Regions from separate parts of the Pseudomonas sp. Fl5BN2 genome, predicted to be linked through region 2. Evidence: predicted binding sites of a transcription regulator. Region 2 holds the regulator's gene; the other holds the start of a gene.
The links. The regulator FliA, encoded in region 2, starts transcription of late flagellar genes. The targets are predictions, from matches to a motif close to CTAAAGTTTNNNNNNNNNNNGCCGNTAA.

Region 1 (5,254 bases), on a different contig from region 2:
GCTGGTGCTGCTCCAGCCACTGCCGAGTGGCCTCGAAGAAGGCCAGGCGTTCAGCCAGTTGCGGTTGGCAGCGCTGGCCATCGTCGCTCCAGGCGACATCCTCCGGGGACAGCAGCAGGTGCAGGTCGTAGTGACGGGCCAACAGTTGCGGCTCAAGCCAGTCTGGGACGTCGCCGAATAGGGTCTGGCTCCACAGCAGGTTGCTCAGCAGATGGGTGTCGAGAATCAGCAGGGCGGGCCGTTGTGCCCGCGCCTGATCTTCCCAGGCCAATTGCCCGCGGGCGATCTCGGGGATGTCCGAGAAGCAGGTGTCACGGCGCTGCTGCTCGATGAAGTGCCGTACATATTCACCCACCAGGACACCGCCGAAGTGGGCTTGCAGCTCGGCCGCGAGCCAGCTTTTGCCACTGGATTCGGGGCCGGTCAGGACCAGCACCTTCATGATTGCAGGGCCGGGTCGGCCCGCCAGGCGCGCCAGCCCTGGAGTGCAATCAGGGTGAACAGCGCATAAAGGGCTGCGGTCAGGTACAGCTCTTTGTAGATGAACAGGCCGACGAAGATCACATCCACTGCCACCCACAGCGGCCAGCATTGCACGCGTTTCTGCGCCATCCACCATTGCGCCACCAGACTGAAGCCGGTCAGGGCAGCGTCCAACCAGGGTTGCGCGGCGTCGGTCCAGTGGGCCATGGCCGCACCCAGCAACAGGCTGCCCAGTGCCCCAAGGGCCAGCCCCTGGAGCAGCGCCGGGCCCTGCAACTGGCTGACCGGACGGCCCTGATGCTGTTCACCTCCGCGGGTCCACTGCCACCAGCCATAGAGTTGCAGCACCGCATAGACCACCTGCAGCAGCATGTCGGAATAGAGTTTGACCTCGTAGAAGATCCAGCTGTAGAGCAGCACCATGACCAGGCCGATGGGCCAGCACCAGGGGTTCTGCTTGACCGTTAGCCAGACGGCGATAACGCCGAGGGCAGCGGCAAACAGTTCAAGCCCGGACATGGCGATTCCTTGGGGGAAATAGAGGAGGGGGCGGATTGTACCCAGACTGGGCCCCGGGCGTTAGCCCGGGACCCTTGGCTCAGACGCGGAACTGCCGGAGCAGGCCATTGAGCTGCTCGGACAGCTCCTTGAGATGACGGCTGGCGACACTGGAGTGCTGGGCCGCCAAGGCGGTGCCCTGGGACAGTCCCGCGGCCTGACTGACATTGTGATTGATGTCCTCCACCACATGGGCCTGCTGCATGGTGGCGCTGGCAATCGACGCGTTCAAACCATTGAGGGTGCGCAGGGCCTGGCCGATGGCATTGAGGCTGGCGCCGGCGAGCCCGGCCTGTTCGATGGTCAATTGCGAGGCGCGGCTGCTGTCGCCGATGACCTTGACCGCGGCTTCCGAGTGGTTCTGCAGGCGTTCGATCATGCCCTGGATTTCTGCGGTGGATTGCTGGGTCCGCTGGGCCAGCAGGCGCACCTCATCGGCCACCACGGCAAAGCCGCGGCCCTGTTCTCCGGCGCGCGCCGCTTCGATGGCAGCATTCAAGGCCAGTAGGTTGGTCTGTTCGGCAATCGAGCGGATCACTTCCAGTACCGTGCCGATCTGGGTGCTTTCCGTCGCCAGGGTGCGAATCACTTCCACTGCCTGGTTGATGGTCGCTGACAACTGCTCGATCTGTTGCAGGCTGCCGTCGATATTGACCTGCCCCTGCTGGGCCTGGGCCTCGGCTTCGCGAACCTCACTGGCGGCATGCTCGGCGTTCTTCGCCACGTCCTGGACCCCGCTGGTGACCTGGCTGATGGCAGCGGCCACCTGTTCCATTTGCTGGGATTGCTGCTGGCTGCGCTCCTGAGCCTCGGAGGCGTTGCTGCCCAGCTCGTTGGAGGACTGCTCGAGGGCACCAGCGCTGGTTTGCAGTTGTGTCACCACCCCACGCAATTTGGCGGTAAAGCCGTTGAAGTGCCGGGCCAGTTCGGTGACTTCATCCTGGCCGTGGGTGTCGAGGCTGCGGGTCAGGTCGCTTTCGCCGCTGGCAATATTGGCCATGGCGTGCACGGTTTCCCGCAGCGGACTGACGATACTGCGCACGATCAACACCACCAGCCCAGCCATCAGCAGGGCAATCACCAGGCCGACGGAGGAGGCGCGCAGGACCTGGGCATAGAACTCCTCCTGCAGGTCATCGATGTACACCCCGGAACCGATGATCCAGCCCCAGGGTTGGAACAGCTGGATATAGGAGGTTTTCTGCACCGGCTGCTCGGCCCCGGGCTTGGGCCAGCGATAGTCCACCATGCCGGCGCCCTTGGCCTTGGCCAGGCTGACCATCTGGTTGAACACTTCGAAACCGTCCGGATCCTTGACGGCCGCGAGGTTCTGCCCGTCGAGCTTGGGGTTGGCCGGGTGCATGATCATCACCGGCGTCAGGTCGTTGATCCAGAAATAGTCACTCTGGTTATAGCGCAGCCCGCGAATCACCTGCAGCGCCTGCTGTTGCGCCTGCTCGCGGTTCAGGCTGCCGGCGGTTTCCAGGCCATGGTAGTAATTCAGCACGCCGGCAGCGGTCTGTACCACATGCTGGGTTTTCTGTGCCTTGGCCTGGTACAGGTCGCCATGAATCTGCTGCAGCATCATCACGCCCAGGGTCACCAGGGTCAGTACGGCGACGATCAGGATCAGCCACAGGCGCTGACTGATGGACATCTTGCGTAAGCTATTCATCATCCGGTCACTCCAGATTCTTGTTCTTGTCATAAAAGGCCGCGAGCATCCAAGCATGCCTGCCTCTGAGCGCCAACCCTACGGAAGTCCAATAACATCGCGGCGCGTTTTGCGCCTGTCTGCTAGGATTTCGGCGGCTTCGCGCAAAACCTCAATCTTTCTGAAATTTTCAGAGGATTTTCATGGGCTTGTGTTTAGCTTAAAGGCACCGAAATCTCGGTGGCGCTCGACGCAGTGAACGCTTTGACTACTTAAAAAGAGGCATGCCAGGAGCATAGCCTCATGGGGGATGGATGGATCTTTGGACCGCCGCACAAGCATTGATACTCGGGATTGTCGAAGGCCTGACCGAGTTTTTACCCATCAGCAGCACCGGGCACCAGATTATCGTGGCCGACTTGCTGAATTTCGGTGGCGAGCGGGCGATAGCCTTCAACATCATCATTCAATTGGGCGCGATCCTGGCCGTAGTCTGGGAGTTCCGGCGCAAGATCCTCGAGGTGGTGAGCGGCCTGGCGACCCAGCCGAAGGCCCGGCGCTTCACCGTCAACCTGCTGATCGCCTTTTTCCCGGCGGTGGTGCTGGGGGTGATTTTTGCCGACCTGATCCATGCCTACCTGTTCAATCCCATCACTGTGGCCACGGCCCTGGTGATCGGCGGCATCATCATGCTCTGGGCCGAGCGCCGGCAGCATCAGGTGCATGCCGAGAGCGTGGATGAAATTACCTGGAAAGATGCGCTCAAGGTCGGTTGTGCCCAATGCCTGGCGATGATCCCAGGCACCTCGCGCTCCGGCTCGACGATTATCGGCGGGTTGTTGTTCGGCCTGTCACGCAAGACGGCCACCGAGTTCTCGTTCTTCCTGGCAATGCCGACCATGGTCGGTGCTGCGGTGTACTCCGGCTACAAATACCGGCACCTGTTCCAGCCCGATGATTTCCCGGTGTTCGCCATAGGGTTTGTCACCGCCTTCATCTTCGCCATGATCGCCGTCAAGGGCCTGCTGAAATTCATCGCCAGCCACAGCTATGCGGCGTTCGCCTGGTACCGCATCGCCTTCGGCCTGTTGATCCTGGCGACCTGGCAGTTCGGCTGGATCGACTGGGCGGCGGCCAAGTCATGACGGCCTCGCGTGGTGATTCGCGCTCTGGCAACGGCGTGCGCATCCAGCATCCACGGGCCAAGCTGCTGGCGTTTGTGCTGTTGTGCGGGCTGCCGCTGTTTGGCTCATTGTCCCTGTGGTGGCGGGGGATCTCGCTGATTCCCCTGGCCGCCTATGGCGTGGTCAGCCTGCTGACGTTCCTGGTGTATTGGCACGACAAGCGCCGAGCCCGGGTCGAGGGTCAGAGAGTCCCGGAGAATGTCCTGCACGCACTGGAGCTGGCCGGTGGCTGGCCCGGTGCCTTGCTGGCGCAGCAACTGCTGCGCCACAAGACCCGCAAGGTGTCCTACCAGGCTCTGTTCTGGTTGATCGTGGCGCTGCATCAGGTGTACTGGATCGACCGGCTGTTCCTGGAGAACAGCCTGCTGACGCTGCTCTAGAGCAAGAGGCCGGTCTGGACCCGCTTGGGCAACTTGCTTGCCACCAGTTGGTGGGAGCGCTGCAGCAACGCCTTGAGTTCCTCGGCGCCCAGCGGGTAGGGCGTTTGCATGATGATCCAGTGCGCTCGGGCCAGATAGGGCGCCGGGGCGATGCCCGGCCGATCGACGTGACCGAGGAACAGTTGCTGATCGACCTTGAACGCCAGGGAGTCGCCCCGCAGGTTCTGCACGGCGAACATCTTGTTGCCGGCGATCGAGAAGACTCGTACGCCACCCCACTTGTAGTCTTCCCGCGCACCTGGCAGGGCCAGGCAGAATTGCGCCACTTGCTGCTCATTCAGGGTTCCGGCTTTCACAACAGTCGTTCTCCACAGCGTTCGAAGGATTCGCTCAGGTGTTCGATCCAGGCCCGTACGGCCGGCAACACCCCCCGGCGGTGAGGATACACCGCTTGCAGCCAGCCGCCGGGCAACGACCACTGCGGCAGTAGCTGGACCAACTGACCGCTGGCCAGTTCTTCCTCGCAATACAGCATCGGCAGCATGGTACAGCCCAGGCCGGCGAGGGCGCAGGCTCGACGGACAATGAAATCGTCGATACCCAGGCGTGCCTCCAGGGCCAGCTCACAGGCGTTGCCTTGTTGGTCCAGTAGGCGCAAGTGCACCAGGCGATCGGCTTCCAGTGCGCCAAGTATCGGCAGGCGCCGCAAATCTTCGGGATGCTCCACCGGGTTGTCCCGCAGGAACGCGGGAGTGGCGACCATCGCCGTCTGTGCCGGACGCAGGCGACGGCTCACCAGCAGCGGATCCTCATCGCCCTGTTCGCGTACCCGCAGGGCCACATCGATGCCTTCGTTGATCAGGTCGACGCGGCGGTTGAGCAGCAGCATCTCCAATTGCACCTGCGGGTACTTCTCCAGGAAGGAACTCACCAGGGGTGTCATCAACTCATGGGCCAGGCCTACCGGGCTCGACACTCGCAGACGACCCCGGGGT
Region 2 (5,254 bases):
CGCTCTTCCGGCGATTCGATACCGTGGTCCACCGCGTTGCGCACCAAGTGCACCAGCGGGTCGGCCAGGGCCTCCACCAGGTTCTTGTCGAGGTCGGTTTCTTCCCCTACCAGTTCCAGGTTGATCTCTTTCTTCAGCTGCCGTGCCAGGTCGCGAACCAGGCGCGGGAAGCGCCCGAAGACCTTCTTGATCGGCTGCATGCGGGTCTTCATGACCGCGGTTTGCAAGTCGGCGGTGACCACGTCGAGGTTCGACACCGCCTTGGACATGGCTTCGTCGCCGCTGTTGAGGCCCAGGCGCACCAGACGGTTACGCACCAGCACCAACTCGCCGACCATGTTCATGATTTCGTCCAGGCGCGCGGTATCTACCCGCACCGTGGTTTCCGCTTCGCTGGTGGGTTTTTCCGCCGGCGGGGCAGCAGCAGCGCGAGCCGGGGCAGCAGCAGGAGCAGGAGCAGGAGCAGCGGCAGGCTTCGGCGCTTCGGCCTTGACCTCAGGCTTCTTCGCCACTGGCTTGGCGACTGCCGCGGTAGCCGCAGCAACCGGCGCAGCCGTTGTCGCAGCTGCAGGTTTCGCCGCACCCGGAGTTTCAGAGAACTTGCCCTTGCCGTGTAACTCATCCAGCAGGGATTCGAATTCGTGATCGCTGATCAGGTCGCCACCCGCTGCGGCGGCGCTAGGCACCACTGCTGCAGGTACCGCGGCCACTGCCGACTCCAGAGCATCGACAGCAAAGCTGCCCTTGCCATGCAGTTGGTCCAGCAAGGCTTCGAATTCGTCATCGGTGATTTCATCACCACCGGCGGCCGCACCACTGGCGGCCTGGGCCGCTGCAGGTACTACCGCATCAGGTGCGAACTGACCCTTGCCGTGCAACTGGTCCAGCAGCGACTCGAACTCGGCATCGGTGATTTCATCGCCGGCCGGCTCACCTTGCGCCACTGCTGCGGCGGGCACTGACTCGGCGTCGGCCTTGGCGGCATTCAGCGAATCGAGCAGGAGTTCGAATTCGTTGTCGGTGATATCACCCTCTGAGCTTTGGGCCTCAGGCTCGACAACGGCTGGAGCCACCTCCTCCACAGCTGGCGCTGCAGGTTCGGCGCCGGCGGGCTCTGCCAGGCGCGCCAAGGCGGCCAGCAGTTCCGGGGTCGCAGCGGTAATTGCGGTGCGCTCACGGACCTGGCTGAACATACCGTTCACCGCATCCAGAGCCTCAAGCACCACGTCCATCAATTCCGAATCGACACGCCTCTCACCCTTGCGCAGGATGTCGAAGACGTTCTCGGCGATGTGGCAGCACTCCACCAGCTCATTGAGCTGGAGGAAGCCGGCGCCCCCTTTAACAGTGTGAAAACCGCGAAAAATTGCATTGAGCAAGTCCGCATCATCTGGCCGGCTTTCCAGCTCGACCAGTTGTTCGGACAATAGCTCTAGAATCTCGCCGGCCTCAACCAGGAAATCCTGAAGGATCTCTTCATCGGCGCCGAAGCTCATTAATGGGTGCTCCTAGAATCCAAGGCTGGAAAGCAAATCGTCTACATCGTCCTGACCGGACATAACGTCTTCCCGTTTATCGGCATGAATCTGTGGACCTTCACCCTTGGCGAGATGTTTTTGCGGATCTTTTTCAGCGAGGATCGATTCGCGGTCATGTTCGATACCGGCAAAACGATCGACCTGGCTGGCCATCAACACCAGTTTGAGCAGATTACTTTCGACTTCCGTGACCAACTGGGTCACACGCTTGATTACCTGGCCGGTCAGGTCCTGGTAATCCTGCGCCAACAGAATGTCGTTGAGGTGGCCCGAGACGGTGCGATTTTCCTGCTCGCTGCGAGTCAGAAAAGCGTCGACCCGACGCGCCAGCTCACGGAACTCTTCAGCCCCGACCTCGCGCCGCATGAAGCGTCCCCAGTCCGCGCTCAAGGCCTGTGCTTCAGTGCTCAGGCCGTTGACCAGCGGGGTGCTGCTCTCTACCAGGTCCATAGTGCGGTTGGCAGCGGCTTCCGTCAGCCGAACCACATAGGACAGGCGCTCGGTGGCATCCGTGATCTGTGAAACTTCCTCGGCTTGCGGCATGTGCGGGTCAATCTGAAAATTGACGATCGCGCTATGCAGCTCGCGGGTGAGCTTGCCCACTTCCTGGTACAGGCCACGGTCACGGGTCTGATTAAGCTCATGGATCAATTGCACTGCGTCGCCGAATCTGCCCTTTTCAAGGCTCTCGACCAGTTCCAGGGCGTGCTTTTTCAGGGTCGACTCAAAGTCGTCCAGTGAAGATTCGTTATGCTCCATAGCTCCCCCGTGGCGGAATGGCTACGCACATCAACCGATGCGCTCGAAGATCTTTTCGATCTTCTCTTTCAACGCCTGGGCCGTGAATGGTTTGACCACATAGCCGTTCACCCCGGCCTGGGCAGCTTCGATGATCTGCTCGCGCTTGGCTTCGGCAGTTACCATCAACACCGGCAGGTGCTTGAGCTTTTCATCGGCACGCACGTGGCGCAGCAGGTCGATACCGGTCATGCCGGGCATGTTCCAGTCCGTTACCAGAAAGTCGATGCTTCCGCTGTTGAGTACCGGAATGGCGGTGGTGCCATCGTCGGCCTCGACCGTGTTGGTGAAACCCAGATCACGCAACAGGTTTTTTATGATCCGCCGCATCGTTGAAAAGTCATCAACGATGAGGATTTTCATGTTCTTGTCCAATTCGACCTCCAAGCAGTCTTAAACGCGTCCAGCACCTGAACGCGCCATTCAATCAATTCGGCATAACACACAACGACTGCATGAAGCACATACTGCAAAACCGGTGCTGCGCCTGGCCCCACCGGTCTTGATCGCAGTGTCCCCACACTGCCTGTCAGCGCGCTCGCCACTCCCCCAAACGCCCCCGCAAGCGGGCTGCGCACTGGCTGTGTAACTGGCTGACCCGCGATTCGCTGACCCCCAGGACCTCACCGATTTCCTTGAGGTTCAGCTCTTCGTCGTAGTACAGCGCCAACACCAGTCGCTCGCGCTCCGGCAAATTGGCAATCGCATCCGCCAACGCGGCCTGGAAGCGTTCATCCTCCAGGTCTCGTGACGGCTCGAGATGAGCACTGGCGCCATCCTCGTGCAGCCCTTCATGCTCGCCGTCCTGCAACAGATCGTCGAAACTGAACAGGCGACTGCCCAAGGTGTCGTTCAAAATCCCGTAATAATCGTCGAGACTCAATTGAAGTTCGGCCGCAACTTCGTGATCTTTAGCGTCACGACCGGTTTTAGCTTCAATTGCGCGAATTGCATCACTGACCATGCGCGTATTACGGTGCACCGAACGGGGTGCCCAGTCGCCTTTACGGACCTCATCGAGCATCGCCCCACGAATCCGGATACCGGCGTAGGTTTCAAAGCTCGCGCCCTTGCTCGCATCGTATTTGGTCGACACTTCGAGCAAACCGATCATCCCGGCCTGAATCAGGTCTTCCACCTGAACACTGGCCGGCAACCGCGCCAGCAGGTGATAGGCGATACGCTTGACCAGAGGCGCATAGCGCTCGATCAATTCGTACTGGCTATCACGCGCCGACTTCTTGTAAAGGTTGTAGCCACTGGCAGTCATAGCACCGGTCCCGCTGTTTGATGCACTAGCCGCTCGACAAAAAATTCCAGATGCCCGCGAGGGTTCGCCGGCAACGGCCAGGTATCGACTTTTTGCGCGATGGCCTTGAACGCCAATGCACACTTCGAACGAGGAAAGGCTTCATAGACCGCACGCTGCTTTTGCACGGCCTTGCGTACGCTTTCGTCGTAGGGAACTGCGCCGACGTATTGTAAAGCCACGTCCAGGAAGCGATCCGTGACCTTGGTCAATTTTGCAAACAAGTTGCGCCCTTCTTGAGGGCTCTGTGCCATGTTGGCCAGGACCCGGAAACGATTCATGCCGTAGTCGCGATTGAGCAGCTTGATCAGCGCATAGGCATCGGTGATCGAGGTCGGCTCGTCACAGACCACCAGCAATACTTCCTGGGCCGCGCGAACAAAACTGACTACCGAGTCACCAATACCCGCAGCGGTGTCAATCACCAGCACATCGAGATTGTCGCCAATGTCACTGAAGGCCTGGATCAGGCCCGCGTGCTGGGCGGGGCTCAGGTGCACCATGCTCTGGGTACCCGAGGCGGCCGGGACAATGCGGATGCCGCCAGGCCCCTGGAGCAGCACATCGCGCAGCTCGCAGCGACCCTCGATGACATCGGCGAGGGTGTGTTTGGGAGTCAGCCCCAGCAGGACATCGACGTTGGCCAGACCCAGGTCGGCGTCCAGCAGCAACACCCGCCGACCCAGCTCAGCCAGAGCCAGGGACAAGTTTACTGACACGTTAGTCTTGCCGACGCCACCTTTGCCGCCGGTCACCGCAATCACCTGTACGGGATGCATGCTGCCCATGTTCTTTCTTTACCTTGTCTTACTTAGACGGGGCCACATAACTGGCTGCGCGTTCACCATTGGAACAATGCATGGCAGACCATCGATGTAGATACAGTGCAATCTATTCATGCTTACCTCAGCCAACCCGCTTGGTCGAGCTGTGGTAAAGGTCAGCGAACATGTCGGCCATGGCTTCTTCGCTGGGTTCTTCCTGCATCTGCACACTCACTGCGCGACTCACCAGTTGGTGTCGGCGTGGCAGGTGCAAGTCGTCAGGAATCCGCGGCCCATCGGTCAGATAGGCAACCGGCAGTTCATGACTGATGGCCAGGCTCAAGACCTCGCCAAGACTGGCTGTTTCATCCAGTTTAGTCAGGATGCAACCGGCCAGGCCGCAACGCTTGTAGCTGTGGTAGGCGGCGGTCAACACCTGTTTCTGGCTGGTGGTTGCCAGCACCAGATAATTCTTCGCCCTGATCCCGCGACCAGCCAAGCTTTCCAGCTGCATGCGTAACGCCGGATCGCTGGCCTGCAGACCGGCGGTGTCGATCAGTACCACGCGCTTGCGCAGCAGCGGATCCAGGGCCTGGGCCAGGGATTGGCCAGGGTCGACATGGGTCACCGAGACATTGAGGATCCGGCCCAGGGTCTTGAGCTGCTCCTGAGCGCCGATACGGTAACTGTCCATGCTTACCAGCGCGATGTTCTGCGCGCCGTACTTGAGCACGTAGCGCGCCGCCAGCTTGGCCAGGGTCGTGGTCTTGCCCATGCCGGCAGGACCGACCATGGCGATCACGCCACCCTCTTCCAGCGGCTCGATTTCCGGGGTCAGGATCATC

Region 1: the regulator FliA is predicted to act here: its motif matches at 2,844-2,871, upstream of GV819_RS07005 (methyl-accepting chemotaxis protein).

The regions. Positions count from the first base shown of each region.
Region 1 is NZ_JAAARL010000004.1:146,983-152,236, reverse strand. It holds gene GV819_RS07015 (AAA family ATPase) at 1-442, opposite strand, end outside; gene pnuC (nicotinamide riboside transporter PnuC) at 439-1,002, opposite strand; gene GV819_RS07005 (methyl-accepting chemotaxis protein) at 1,082-2,716, opposite strand; gene GV819_RS07000 (undecaprenyl-diphosphate phosphatase) at 3,010-3,840, shown strand; gene GV819_RS06995 (DUF1294 domain-containing protein) at 3,837-4,259, shown strand; gene GV819_RS06990 (MmcQ/YjbR family DNA-binding protein) at 4,256-4,600, opposite strand; gene GV819_RS06985 (LysR substrate-binding domain-containing protein) at 4,612-5,254, opposite strand, start outside.
Region 2 is NZ_JAAARL010000002.1:330,943-336,196, forward strand. It holds gene GV819_RS03875 (chemotaxis protein CheA) at 1-1,496, opposite strand, end outside; gene GV819_RS03880 (protein phosphatase CheZ) at 1,509-2,297, opposite strand; gene GV819_RS03885 (chemotaxis response regulator CheY) at 2,328-2,699, opposite strand; gene fliA (RNA polymerase sigma factor FliA) at 2,866-3,606, opposite strand; gene fleN (flagellar synthesis regulator FleN) at 3,603-4,433, opposite strand; gene flhF (flagellar biosynthesis protein FlhF) at 4,552-5,254, opposite strand, start outside.